DNA from 3 places in the Parendozoicomonas sp. 2304DJ65-17 genome. Region 1 is predicted to be linked to each of the others. Evidence: predicted binding sites of a transcription regulator. Region 1 holds the regulator's gene; each other region holds the start of a gene.
What was found. The regulator LexA, encoded in region 1, represses DNA repair genes until DNA is damaged. The targets are predictions, from matches to a motif close to TACTGTNTANNTANACAGTA.

Region 1 (4,226 bases):
AAACTTTCTGCAACCAGTATTCAGAAAAACCTGCAGCCTGATCATCAACAGTGGAAAAGCACACATGTGCTGGCATCACTGCATCCAGCCCTTTTGGAACCAACTTACGGTAAGGCAAAAGATCTTCTTCAATCTCAGCAAATGATCGGCAATCAACGGGAAGTGCAATATGAGAATCAACACCGATCCCACCATGGCCAGGGAAATGTTTGCCTACAGCAGCCATTCCTGCTTCATGCAGCCCAGAGATAAAAGCAGCCGCCAGCTTGGAAACAATCTCAGGATCTGCAGAAAAACCACGATCACCAATGACCCGGCTGATGCCTCGATCAAGGTCCAACACAGGAGAGAGGCCAAGATCTATTCCAGAAGCACGAAGCTCACTGGCCAACAGCCATCCTGTTTCATGGGCAAGAGAGATAGCCTGGTCAGAATCTTTTCTCCATTGTTTACCGATCACTCCCATCGCAGGAACCTGGGTAAACCCATCAGTACGAAAACGCTGAACCCTACCGCCTTCCTGGTCTGTCATTACCAGAATGTCTGAATTTATCGAACGTATTTCTTCAATAAGATCAATAATTTGATTCCTGCGTTGAAAGTTTCGGGCAAAGAGGATAACCCCAACTATGGCGGGGTGAGTTAAAAGATGTCTTTCCCTGTCCGTCAGCTTTTGACCTTCCAGATCAAATACCAGCATCCCTTCAAGACAATCAGACATGTAAGACCTCTGCACAGACATTGGATAGGAGTTCAGGTTTATCGCATTCTACTGGTGGATGTTGACAATCATCCCGGGGCAGGTCAATGGATACAGCTCAAGAAGATCATCACAATTCATGCGAATGCAGCCGTGGGAAAGAGGAACTCCCATCGGCTCGGAATCAGGTGTTCCATGGATATAGATATACCGGCGCTGGGTATCGACATCACCCAGACGATTAAATCCGGGTTCTTTGCCGCAAAGCCAGAGAATCCGACCCAGCACCCAGTCCCTGCCCGGCTGTTCGCTGTGAAGTTCGGGGGTCCATATTTCTCCGGTAAAACGACGCCCTTTCAGAACCGCATGCGAAGGCAGATCATCACCAATTCTTGCCCGGATATAATGCTTGCCCAAAGGAGTTTGCAGACTGCCACTTAACTGCCCTGCCCCATTTCGACCGGTAGACACAGACCATTGCCGAACAACTTCATCCGTTTTGAAAGTCAGTAGTTGTTTGCCAATATCGACTGTGATCGACATTTACTTCTCCAGTTCAGCGGGTTGCGGAGCACGCATCCCGGATACCAGGAATGGAGCTAAACGCTTCAGGGTATCTTCAATAGTGGCTGTTGTACCATTTTCAGCTTCACTGATGGCATTGAGGGTGTCGAAGTCCGACATGGTGAAAATAACAGAACCCATCATAAAGTTAATACGCCAGTACAGTTCATTTTCTGGCAGGTCTGGTGCAACCTTAACCAGCAGGCGGAAATAACGGGTAAACACGTGACCGTAAATAGCCTGAAGATGTTTGCGCAAATGCCCCTGTGCCTGAGCATAGGCTAAAGCCAGCAGCCTCATAAAGACTTTCAGGTCATTCTGCCCTCTGGGTTTTACCCGCAGAACCTCGGTAAAGAGCATACTGATAAGCTCTTCCAGACCGGGCTCCTCACCTGCACTCTCAATTTGATCCAGGCGTTTCCCCAACCCTTCAGCAAATGGATCAAGAAAACGGGTGAAGACAGCTTGAATAAGTACGTTTTTCGAGCCAAAGTGGTAGTTCACTGCTGCCAGATTCACTTTTGCACGACTCGTGATGGTTCGAAGAGATGTTTCTGAAAACCCCTTTTCGGCAAACAGAGACTCTGCTGCATCCAGAATCCGTTCTACTGTGTCTGCTTGTGCCATTGGTTGAAACCCCACTCGAACAAAACAAATGTTTTAAACACATGTTTTATTCAAACACCGTTCCTGTCAAGCACAACCCGTTTATTCCTGCCTAATTTCATACACGGTTTGTTGCAGAAACAAAAAAGCTGTATATAATCACAGGTACTGTATAAAAACACAGATTGATAAAATTATGATCAAGTTGACCAAAAGACAATCCGAGATTCTGGATGTCATCAAGAGTCACATTGATGAAACAGGCTTTCCTCCCACCCGTGCGGAAATTGCCCGTCAATTGGGTTTCCGGTCTGCCAATGCGGCAGAAGATCATTTAAAAGCCCTTGCCCGCAAAGGCGCTATTGAAATTATTCCCGGAACATCCCGCGGCATTCGCATTCCAGCTGACGCTGCCAATGAGTCGCAGGAACAACCTGCGGAATCCGGCCTTCCAATCGTCGGACAAGTTGCCGCAGGTTCACCCATCCTTGCTCAGGAACATATCGAAAACCACTGCACCCTCTCCCCCGATTTCTTCCACCCAAAGGCTGATTATCTGCTCAGAGTAAAAGGCATGAGCATGAAAGATATTGGCATTATGGATGGTGATCTGCTGGCCGTGCACAAGACCACAGACATTCATAATGGCCAGATTGTTGTTGCCCGCCTGGGAGAAGAAGTGACAGTCAAACGTTTTGAGCGCAAGAAAAACATTGTCTGGCTCCACCCGGAAAACAGCGACTTTGAACCTATCAAAGTTGATCTGTCTCATGAGCATCTGGAAATTGAAGGCTTGAGCGTCGGCGTCATTCGTCACTGACACCAACCCAGCACGGCAGGATTACACCATGCAGACTCAAAATACTCTTTTTGAAAACTGGTCCAATACCACAGAACAATCTTCCTCAACTGCTATGGAAGAGCGTATCAGTGAAGTTATCCTTCCGTCACTGGGATTTAGCATGGCGGCACTGGTTGCGCCCATGCTGACACAGTTAAGCAGAAGTCATGACCATCGCTGGCTCACTCTGGTTTGTACGAACCTGCAAGCCAAGGACATAGCCCAATGGCTGAAAACTACCGGAGTTGTTATTAATAACCTTCTTTTGCTCACCGCAGATAATAATGAAGGCTGCCTGAAACTCAGCAACAAAGTCCTTGCTGCAGGTAACAGCCACACAGTTATCAGCTGGACTCACGGTATTGATCAAGATGCCATGGCACAACTTGAGCAGTCAGCCTCTGCCGGGGATTGTGCCGGTATTATTATCAGACAACGCAAAGGTTAAAACTAAAGGAGTTATTACCACTCCTGCAGCTGCCCTCGTACATCCTGCACCAATTGGCGTACAGAATTGATAGTCTCAGCTTCATTCCCACGAGAACCAGCTCCGGAAGAGCTGGCAATCACATTAACAGCCTGTGCTTCAGGCAATTCTACCGTTAACTGAGCCAGTTTGAAGTCCTCAAAAACAGGGCCCAGCCACCCATGCTCAACAAGGTTTCTTATCTGCTGAATACCGCCGGAAAGAACATTGCGCTCTCTCAATAAGCGTTCTGCTTCAGCAAGCTCCACAGGTTTACCGACCTGCACTAAGCTGGCTTCCAGGATTTCTCCTGCAAGACCACTCACCACACCATGAATATGAAAAAGAAAAGCCTGTCGAAAACTCTCCCGACTGATTCCCTGCTCGGATTTCATGGCATTCAGCGCTGATTGCGCCATCACCAGTTTGCTATTAGTAAAACTCTGCAACTTCTCGTTCATGCCATACCCCTCTCCAAGTGCATGCAGAGTATCGTTATCAGGTACAAATTTCAGCCTTTATAACGATACAAAAAAAGATGGCCATGCAGAAATGCATGGCCATCTTTTCAATCAAGAGAGATCAGTTATTTCTTCTTACGCTTATCCCTGATATCCCACTTTCCATCAACGTAAAAGGCTTGCCAGCCGCTGGCCTTACCATCCACCTCAGTCATAACGTACTGCTGCTTGGTTTTACGGCTGTAGCGCACCATTGTTGGGTTACCATCAGGATCTGCAACAGGTGCAGACATCAGGAAGTGATACTTCTTATCGATAGCATCCTTGTGGGGCAGAAGCTCCTTAATCAGTGGCGCTCGGGTTTCCCGGTTCTTCGGGAACTTACTGGCGGCCAGGAACAGTCCGGAAGCGCCATCACGGAGGATGTAATGATCCTCAACTTTCACGCACTGAAGTTCCGGCATAGGTACCGGATCCATCTTTGGTGGTGCAGCTTCACCACTCTTGAGCAGCTTGCGGGTGTTCTTACACTCTTCAGCAGTACAACCAAAGTACTTACCAAAGCGGCCAGATTTCAGCTGCATATCC
Region 2 (4,226 bases), 160 kb from region 1:
TTTACAAATAGGAAGGCTGTTCCATTGTGTCGTGTATTTTGGGGAAAGGTATTCCTGTTTCATATGCCAGCGTTTTTGGTTCAGGCCTGTGGCTGCAGAATGCAAATGATTGGCACCAAAGCGGCAATTAATCTTATCCATCACCTCCATTAATGGATCGGTCGAGTTATTGGAACTGTCGTTAAAAAACAGGTCTTCTTGAATAATGTCCTTGCTGCCTATATCCATCAGTAAAAAACCGGCCTTTCTATAAATAAGCCCGTCCCGGTAAATGGCTTCTACACCTTTTCTTGCCAGGTGTTGCCATGTTTGTGAGCTGTCTGTAGGGCGTGGGCTTTGTAAAGTGATTGACCCGGTGTATTGGTTCTGATCTTCCCGGAAGGGATCAGTGCGGATAAACAGCTGCGCCAGAGACGTTGATTTGTTTTGCTGGCGCATCTTCTCACAGGCTCTGGCAGCAAATGTGGCTGTTGCTTCGTGGATTTCGGCTTTGGTGGTCACTCCCATTCCAAAAGAGCGGCTGCACATAATTGTATGTTTGTTGCCGTCGCTATCATCATCCCATGGCAGGCAACTTTCTCCCTGGAGTTCGCGAACAACTCGCTCAACCGTGACGGAAAATTTTTTGCGAATATGGGATGGGTTCTGGCTGGCTAAATCGAGAGCCGTGATAATTCCTGTCTCTTTTAAGTTGCGCGTTAGTCGCCGGCCAATTCCCCAGATTTCCTCAATTGGTGTCAAGGCCATAAGTTTTTGCTGTCGAAGGGGAGAGGTAAGATCAACAACGCCTGCGGTAGCGGGATAGTGTTTGGCTGCATAATTGGCAAGCTTGGCCAGGACTTTGGTAGTGGATATCCCAACGCCAATGGGGAGTCCGGTCCATTGTCCGACTCTTTGTCGGATTTCTCGCCCCTTTTGTTCCCAGCTGGATTCTTCAAACCCTTCGAAGCGGAGAAAGGCTTCATCGATGCTGTACGCCTCAACCTCGGGGGTAAACGATTCCAGCACGGACATAAAGCGATTAGACATGTCGCCATATAACGGATAATTGCTGCTTCTTATCGCCAGCTGGTTCTGGCGCATCAGGTGTTTGACCTGAAAAAAAGGGGTTCCCATAGCAATTCCCATTGCTTTCAGCTCTGGAGTGCGGGCAATTATGCAGCCGTCATTGTTAGATAGCACGCCTACGGGCTTTCCGGCCAGGTCTGGCTCAAAGACTCTGTGACAGCTGCAGTAAAAACTGTTGGCGTCGCAATGGGCGATAGCGGGTTTCACAGGTGTTATCTCAGAGAGTGGATGGCGTGAATCACAACTCCCCATACATCCAGCGTTTGACCATCTGAGAGTTGAATGGGGGAATAGGGTGGGTTGGCGCTGTGCAGCTCTATAGTATCTGCTTTTAGACTCAGTGTTTTGATGCATAGCTCGCCGTCAAGCAGCGCCATCACCACATCGCCATCTCTGGCCTTAAGAGATCGGTCAACAATCAGTACGTCCCCATCAAATATTCCTTTGCCCTGCATGGAGTTGCCCTGTGCCCGGGCAAAGAAAGTGGCGGCTGGGTGTGTGATCAGTAGATCATCCAGGGAGAGGGCTTTCTCCAGGTAATCTGCCGCTGGGCTGGGAAAGCCGCAGGCCGCGGGGGATTGATATAAAGGGTATTCCGCTCCTGAGCGGCGGGGAAGAATGATTTCTACTTTGAGCATTGTGACAACACTGAATACTGTTTTTATATACAGTATTGTTGTTTTGGAAGGCGACTGCAACCCATCTTGATAAACCCGAGAGCTTCTGCCTGCCGCAAGAGTTATTCCGTGAGGTGTTGAAGAAAGAATAATGCCACTCGTTTTCAGGCGAGTGGCATTATGTATTAACGGTGGCGCTTAGAGATTAATGCAGCTTTTAGCTGGCATCTTTCTCTGCCAGGTAGAGCCAGGTTTCCAGAACGCTGTCGGGGTTCAGGGATACGGTATCGATACCTTGCTCCATCAGCCATTTGGCCAGATCTGGATGGTCGGATGGCCCCTGGCCACAGATGCCAATATACTTGCCCGCCTTGCGACAAGCTTGTATTGCCATAGCCAGCAGTGCCTTCACTGCATCATTACGCTCATCAAATAGATGGGCAATAATGCCGGAGTCGCGGTCCAGGCCTAAGGTCAGCTGAGTCATATCGTTTGAGCCGATAGAGAAGCCATCGAAGTACTCAAGGAAAGACTCGGCCAGCAGGGCGTTGGCAGGTAGTTCACACATCATAATAACCCGCAGGCCATTTTCACCTCTGCGCAAGCCGTTGGTTGCCAGCAGATCAGAAACCTGGCGAGCCTCACCAACAGTGCGAACGAATGGCACCATGATTTCCACATTGGTCAGGCCCATTTCGTCGCGCACTCTGCGCATGGCGCGGCATTCCAGCTCAAAGCAGTCGCGGAATCCTTCGGAGATGTAGCGGGAGGCCCCGCGGAAGCCCAGCATTGGGTTTTCTTCCTCGGGCTCGTACAGGCTGCCGCCAATCAGGTTGGCATATTCGTTCGACTTAAAGTCGGAAAGGCGAACAATCACCTTGGCTGGGTAGAAGGCTGCCGCGATAGTGGAAACACCTTCGACCAGTTTGTCGACATAAAAATCTACCGGACTTTTGTATCCAGCCATGCGCTTATCAACGCTGGCGCGAATATCAACCGGCAGACTGTCATAATTAAACAGTGCTTTAGGGTGAACGCCAATCATGCGGTTGATAATGAATTCCAGGCGAGCCAATCCAACACCGTTATTTGGGATGGCAGCAAAGTCGAAGGCACGATCCGGGTTGCCGACATTCATCATCAGCTTGAACGGCAGTTCAGGCATGGAATCTACAGAATTGCTTTGAATATCGAAATTCAGCAGCCCTTCATAAATTAAGCCAGTGTCGCCCTCGGCGCAGGAGGCTGTAACATCCATGCCATCTTTCAGTTTTTCGGTTGCATCGCCGCAACCAACAACGGCTGGAATACCAAGCTCGCGGGCAATAATGGCCGCGTGGCAGGTACGGCCGCCACGATTGGTAACGATAGCTGCGGCACGCTTCATGATCGGCTCCCAATCGGGATCGGTCATATCTGTAACCAGAACATCGCCCGGCTCAACGCGATCCATCTCAGAAATATCGTGAATGATTTTCACGGTACCGCTGCCGATACGTTGGCCGATACTGCGGCCTTCGACCAGGACCTTGCCTTTTTCCTTAAGCAGGTAGCGTTCCATGGTACCGGCTGCACGGCTTTTTACTGTTTCCGGTCGAGCCTGCACAATGTAGATCTTGCCATCGTCACCATCTTTAGCCCACTCAATATCCATTGGGCGTTTATAGTGCTTCTCAATAATAAGCGCCTGACGAGCCAGGTCTTCAACTTCACTATCGCTGATTGAGAACTGGTTGCGTTCGGATTCATCAACATTCAGGGTTTGTACGGAGCGGCCCGCAGAAGAGTCATTGGTGTAAACCATCTTCAAGGCTTTGCTGCCAAGGTTGCGGCGCAGTACGGCAGGGCGGCCAGCTTCCAGAGTTGGCTTATGTACGTAGAATTCGTCAGGGTTTACGGCGCCCTGTACAACCATCTCACCAAGTCCGTAAGAGGAAGTGATAAAGACAGCATCACGGAAGCCTGATTCGGTATCCAGAGTAAACATAACGCCGGAGGATGCAGTTTCACTGCGCACCATTTTTTGAATGCCGGCAGACAGGGCGACATTGCGGTGATCGAAACCCTGGTGAACCCGGTAGGCGATAGCTCGATCATTAAACAGGGAGGCGAAAACTTCCTTTATCGCTACAAGAATATTCTCATAGCCGCGGATGTTCAGAAAAGTTTCCTGCTGCCCGGCAAAGGATGCATCAGGAAGGTCTTCTGCGGTTGCAGAAGAGCGAACAGCAACCGACAGGTTGTCATTGCCACCTTGCAGAGCTTCCCAGCTGGATTTAATTGCAACTTCCAATTCGGGCTGGAAGGGTTCATCAACGACCCATTTACGGATTTTAGCACCCGCCTCAGTCAGGGCATTTACATCATCAACATCCAGGGTATCCAGCAGAGCGTGAATGCGCTCATCCAGTCCGCTTTTTTCCAAAAAGTCACGATAAGCCTGAGCTGTTGTGGCAAAACCACCAGGAACAGAGACTCCGGCACCGGCAAGATTACTGATCATCTCGCCAAGGGATGCATTCTTACCCCCAACAATCTCGA
Region 3 (4,226 bases), on a different contig from region 1:
CGGTGATAGGTGGAGACAATGATCAGCCAGAGATTCTCCACAATGTTTTGACCAAAGCTGACATCCTGGTGCACGAAGCCACTTTCTCAACACCTGTACGAGAAAAGGTGGGCGGCCAATGGATGCACAGCACACCAGCTCAAGTCGGTGCCGCTGCAGAAAAGGCTGGCGTGAAACATGTGATCCTTACCCATTTCAGTAATCGCTACCAGAAGCGTCCGCGCCCAGGACAGTTTGGTGTGGAAGAATTACGAGAAGAAGCAAAGGCAGTGTATTCCGGTACCGTAACCCTGGCATCGGACCATGACTGCTGGGAACTGGACAGAGATAGAAACCTGAACGAAGTGTAAGTCTCAATAGATGTTGGAGCCCGCCGTGGTGGCAGGCTCCAGTACCACATATCAAAGGATCCTAAAAACTCTCAATAATCTCCCCATCGCCACCCAGTGTTTCCGGGTCAGCCAGCAACAATGGCTGAGTGGAAAGATCAAAGCACATTAGTTCCGTGTCAATCGTGAACCAGTTTTCCAACAGTTCAGAGCTTAGTTCTGGCCAAAGGCTACTATCCACGCACCAGGCCATCAGTTCGTTGGTCAGGATGTCCTGAGCATTCTCAACAACAGCATCCATAAAGTCCTGCTCAGACTCGACTTCAGGTACCAGATACACTGTTCCGGTCTGTTCAAGTTGAGCCTTTAGAGCCGCCAATTCATCAGCATCATCGGGAGCAACGCTGGCACACCACTCCAAAAACGCTGGTTTGGCACGCAGGCGCAGGGCAGACCGGTTGAGTATCTTCATAGCCATTCTCTCTTAATGCTTAAAACAAATTGCTCGCAATAATAGAAGTTCTCTTTCATGAAGCCTATAGCCGGTCTGGCACATGCTTTTACTTTCACATTGCTACGAGCGAATAACCTTTCGAAAAGTCAGATTAATTCGAGGCTCTACAGGCTTCGCAGTTTTGGCCAGCGTATGCTGCCAGTGCTCCTGAATCCCAGCTCCCATAATCAACAACGAACCATGGGGAAGATCAATAGAATAAGTTTGTTGTTTATCTTTATTATTTCTCAGCCGAAAGCGACGAATCGCTCCAAGACTTATGGAAGCGATAACCGGCTGTTCCCCCAGCTCTGGCTCATTATCCGCATGCCAGCCATTACTGTCTTTGCCATCCCGGTATTGGTTCACCAGTACCGAGTTAAAGCAGTAACCCAAAGCCTGCAACCGCTCCTGCATAATTTTGAGCAATGGATGCCAAGGCAAAGGATCAAGATTAATGCCGCTGTAGGAATAACCGGTGCCAGTATCTCCATACCAGCACTGCAGACGAGGTAGTGTATGGATCTTCCCATACAGTTGAATAGAATCCTGCCTCCAAGGCACCTCGTCCAATAGCTGCAGGTATAACCTGTCAGCCTCAGTACGAGACAACCATGCGGGCCAGTAGTACAACTGGCCCTCGGAAAGATCAATAATTTCTGGTGAGTTTTCCATTACGTAGTATGAGTGGGCTTCGCCTCTTCAACCTGAGCAGCAATACCCGCTGAGGTTAACTCATTTAACTCTTCCAGGTCTTCTTCATCAGCCTCCAGAGCCACAGAATATTCGTGCTCTTTTCCCTTATCTTTTCGGGAAATGATATAGCCACAAAATTCAGTCAGGCGATTCTTTCCAGCATGAAATTTAAGCCTCAGGCGCTGCCCGAGTTCCAATTGCTGCAGACTGGAAAAATCCAGATTGAACCCGAAGAAACGCAATAAACGAACCTTACCCAGAGAGCGCCTTAGCCCCAAAAGACCACTTTGCACAACTTCCAGCTTTACCGGCAGCTTTGCGGAAGAAGTACTTTTGCTGCTCTCTGCACAGTCATTATCCGATTCGGACATGATTGCTTTAAAACCTCAGTATTTACCGATCCCAACCGGCGCCATCATACCCAGACATAACACCGATACCCTGCCCTTCATCAATAAAGTAAGCGGGAATACACTTCCGTACACTTTCTAACGACTTGACATATTGCCTGCCGACAACTGTATTTTTATACAGTATTTGTGAGATGATAGTTCACGACATATGCCGCCTGCAAGGCAGGGGCGCTTTTATAATCAATCTGAGGATCACCAATGGCCGTCATTCCCATGTGGCAATGTGACCGGGACGGAAGCATGTTTGCAGATCGTAAAGCCGCCGAAGAACATGACCGTATGCTTGAGCTTGCTGATTACCTGTCTGGTTTTTTGCAAAACCAGATGAGTGAAACAGAAGGTCTGACTGAAGAGCTGGCAGAAGAGATCGGTCTGGTTCTCGCCCGTCACAAGGAACCACTGAGCCGGGCATTTAAAGGCAAGCCATCCATGCTTCTTGAATTAATGGAAGAAGAAGAGAAAGAAGAGGCAGTTGAAATCTGATTCAGATCAACTTGCCTTGAAAAAACAAGCACATAGGCACGGTTTTCGTTTTTTGCGATCGTTTTTGCTCTGTTGTGAACAAAACCACACACCTAGACTGAAATCGCTATCTGAAGATGCCTCCCACTCCAACATCTTTGGATGTTTTCAGGTAAATCCCTGCTTAGCCGGATAACTTTGTTATCCGGCATTTTATTTTGAGTTCGATATTATTTGGTGGCATTCGCATAGAGCAGCTGCCATTCAAGGACAACGGCACTTCCTTCCTCTCGAACACCTATATATTCATTCAATGCGTTATAAAGCTGAGTGTCTGTCACCTTCGACAAACCAAACAACAGCCGGGTAAAAGACAGCAATTTCTCACGGGATTTAAAATACCAGGGGCATGGCCTGACGGAGGCATCACACACAAACATCCCGCATTTATTTAACAGTTCCCTGACTGCAGCCGGGGTAAGATAACTGCCTTTATGGCCAGTTGAGTTGTAGCGACCAGCGAAACCATCTAAAAAACTCGCAACGCCGCTATCTGCCGGTACATCTCCAAAACAGAAGGCACCACCTTTCCTCAAGGCATTAGCGATGTACTGGAAGAAATTTGATTTATCTTCAATATGATGAGCAGCAGCCAGACAAACTGCGAGGTCATAAGTGGCTTCAGAGTGAGGCAGCCTTGTAAGATCATAAGCTGAAGACAAATGGCCGCCGCCAAACTCTTCACTTGGCTCTATTTCTGTCAGCTGGCATGTTTTGGGAAGATACCTTGCCAGATAACCTCCACCAGCAGGAACATCAAGCACCCTAGCTTCAGGATCAATAAATTCTTTCATCCGGAGCTGTTCAAACTCACGGTCTCGAGCGTCGGGGAACAATTTCATTGCCCGGTCATAAGAGCGCCCCCGAACATCAAACATTTGCTTGTATGTGCTAGTCATGCACAACTGCCCTTTTCGAGATCAGTTTACAAACTTCCTGCTTAATGGTGGCAATGGATGCATCCCAGTAAGGCATATCCGGCTGGGTGTTCACAAGAAGATTCATACTGGCATTCGCTTCAAAAACGACAATGTTATTATTGGCATTGATATGGCAGTCGATACCAAAGTAATCCAGCTTGAGCGCATCGGTGATTTTACCTACGGTTTCAACGACGCCCGGTAGTATAGTGCCTTCAAAACTTTTCAGCGCAGCTAACTCCTCTTCAACCAGTTCTGGGTGGCTGGACATATAGTTACGTGACGAGGCATGAATCATCCAGTGGTCGTTGATAATCAGATGCCGCAATACTGGTTTGCCATCAATCACTGCCAAACGATATTTTCTGTAGAGCCCATCATCGGATCGATAGTCGACAAATTCCGTGAGGTAGTAAAAGCTGCCATCCAGTGCAAAGCGGTAAGCGACGGTTTCAATGTCCTTAGGCTCCTGAAGAAGAAAAGTACTCACACCACCGTGGTCACCCGCTTTCCTCATGATGACAGGAAAGCGGATCTCTTCAGCCTCTAGTGACTTTTGAATATCTATTGGAGAGAGCGGCCTGATCCTTACAGTTTTAGGAATCACAACCCCTTCAATGGCCTTAAGCTTTTGATAAACCTGCTGCCTCTGTGTTCCTGCAACGGCTTTGGGGGGATTGATCACGGGCTTATTCTGCTGGGTGCAAAAGTGTTCAGCCTTGGCCAAGGCTCCCGAATGAGTATCTGCATCACTGATCTCATTAAAAATCACGTCTGGCCAGAAATTCAGTGAATACTGTTGTGATGACCGATCGCCTGTCAGGCAAAAACGATGAACTTTTCCAGCCAGCAC

Region 2: ACY2RR_RS10725 (LexA family protein) is a predicted target of LexA. The motif match lies at 1,722-1,741, and genes of this name have one in related genera.
Region 3: ACY2RR_RS22180 (YebG family protein) is a predicted target of LexA. The motif match lies at 2,035-2,054, and genes of this name have one in related genera.

What each region holds. Positions count from the first base shown of each region.
Region 1 is NZ_JBYVJV010000003.1:132,823-137,048, reverse strand. Features, by position in the region: gene nagZ (beta-N-acetylhexosaminidase) at 1-721, opposite strand, end outside; gene ACY2RR_RS10050 (L,D-transpeptidase family protein) at 770-1,243, opposite strand; gene ACY2RR_RS10045 (TetR/AcrR family transcriptional regulator) at 1,244-1,891, opposite strand; gene lexA (transcriptional repressor LexA) at 2,067-2,690, shown strand; gene ACY2RR_RS10035 (SulA-like leucine-rich domain-containing protein) at 2,719-3,159, shown strand; gene ACY2RR_RS10030 (hypothetical protein) at 3,174-3,638, opposite strand; gene topA (type I DNA topoisomerase) at 3,764-4,226, opposite strand, start outside.
Region 2 is NZ_JBYVJV010000003.1:289,647-293,872, reverse strand. Features, by position in the region: gene ACY2RR_RS10730 (Y-family DNA polymerase) at 1-1,320, opposite strand, end outside; gene ACY2RR_RS10725 (LexA family protein) at 1,281-1,706, opposite strand; gene ppsA (phosphoenolpyruvate synthase) at 1,903-4,226, opposite strand, start outside.
Region 3 is NZ_JBYVJV010000012.1:104,722-108,947, forward strand. Features, by position in the region: gene ACY2RR_RS22160 (ribonuclease Z) at 1-350, shown strand, start outside; gene ACY2RR_RS22165 (hypothetical protein) at 412-801, opposite strand; gene ACY2RR_RS22170 (alpha-ketoglutarate-dependent dioxygenase AlkB family protein) at 904-1,497, opposite strand; gene ACY2RR_RS22175 (hypothetical protein) at 1,497-1,889, opposite strand; gene ACY2RR_RS22180 (YebG family protein) at 2,130-2,414, shown strand; gene ACY2RR_RS22185 (class I SAM-dependent methyltransferase) at 2,624-3,352, opposite strand; gene ACY2RR_RS22190 (ATP-grasp domain-containing protein) at 3,345-4,226, opposite strand, start outside.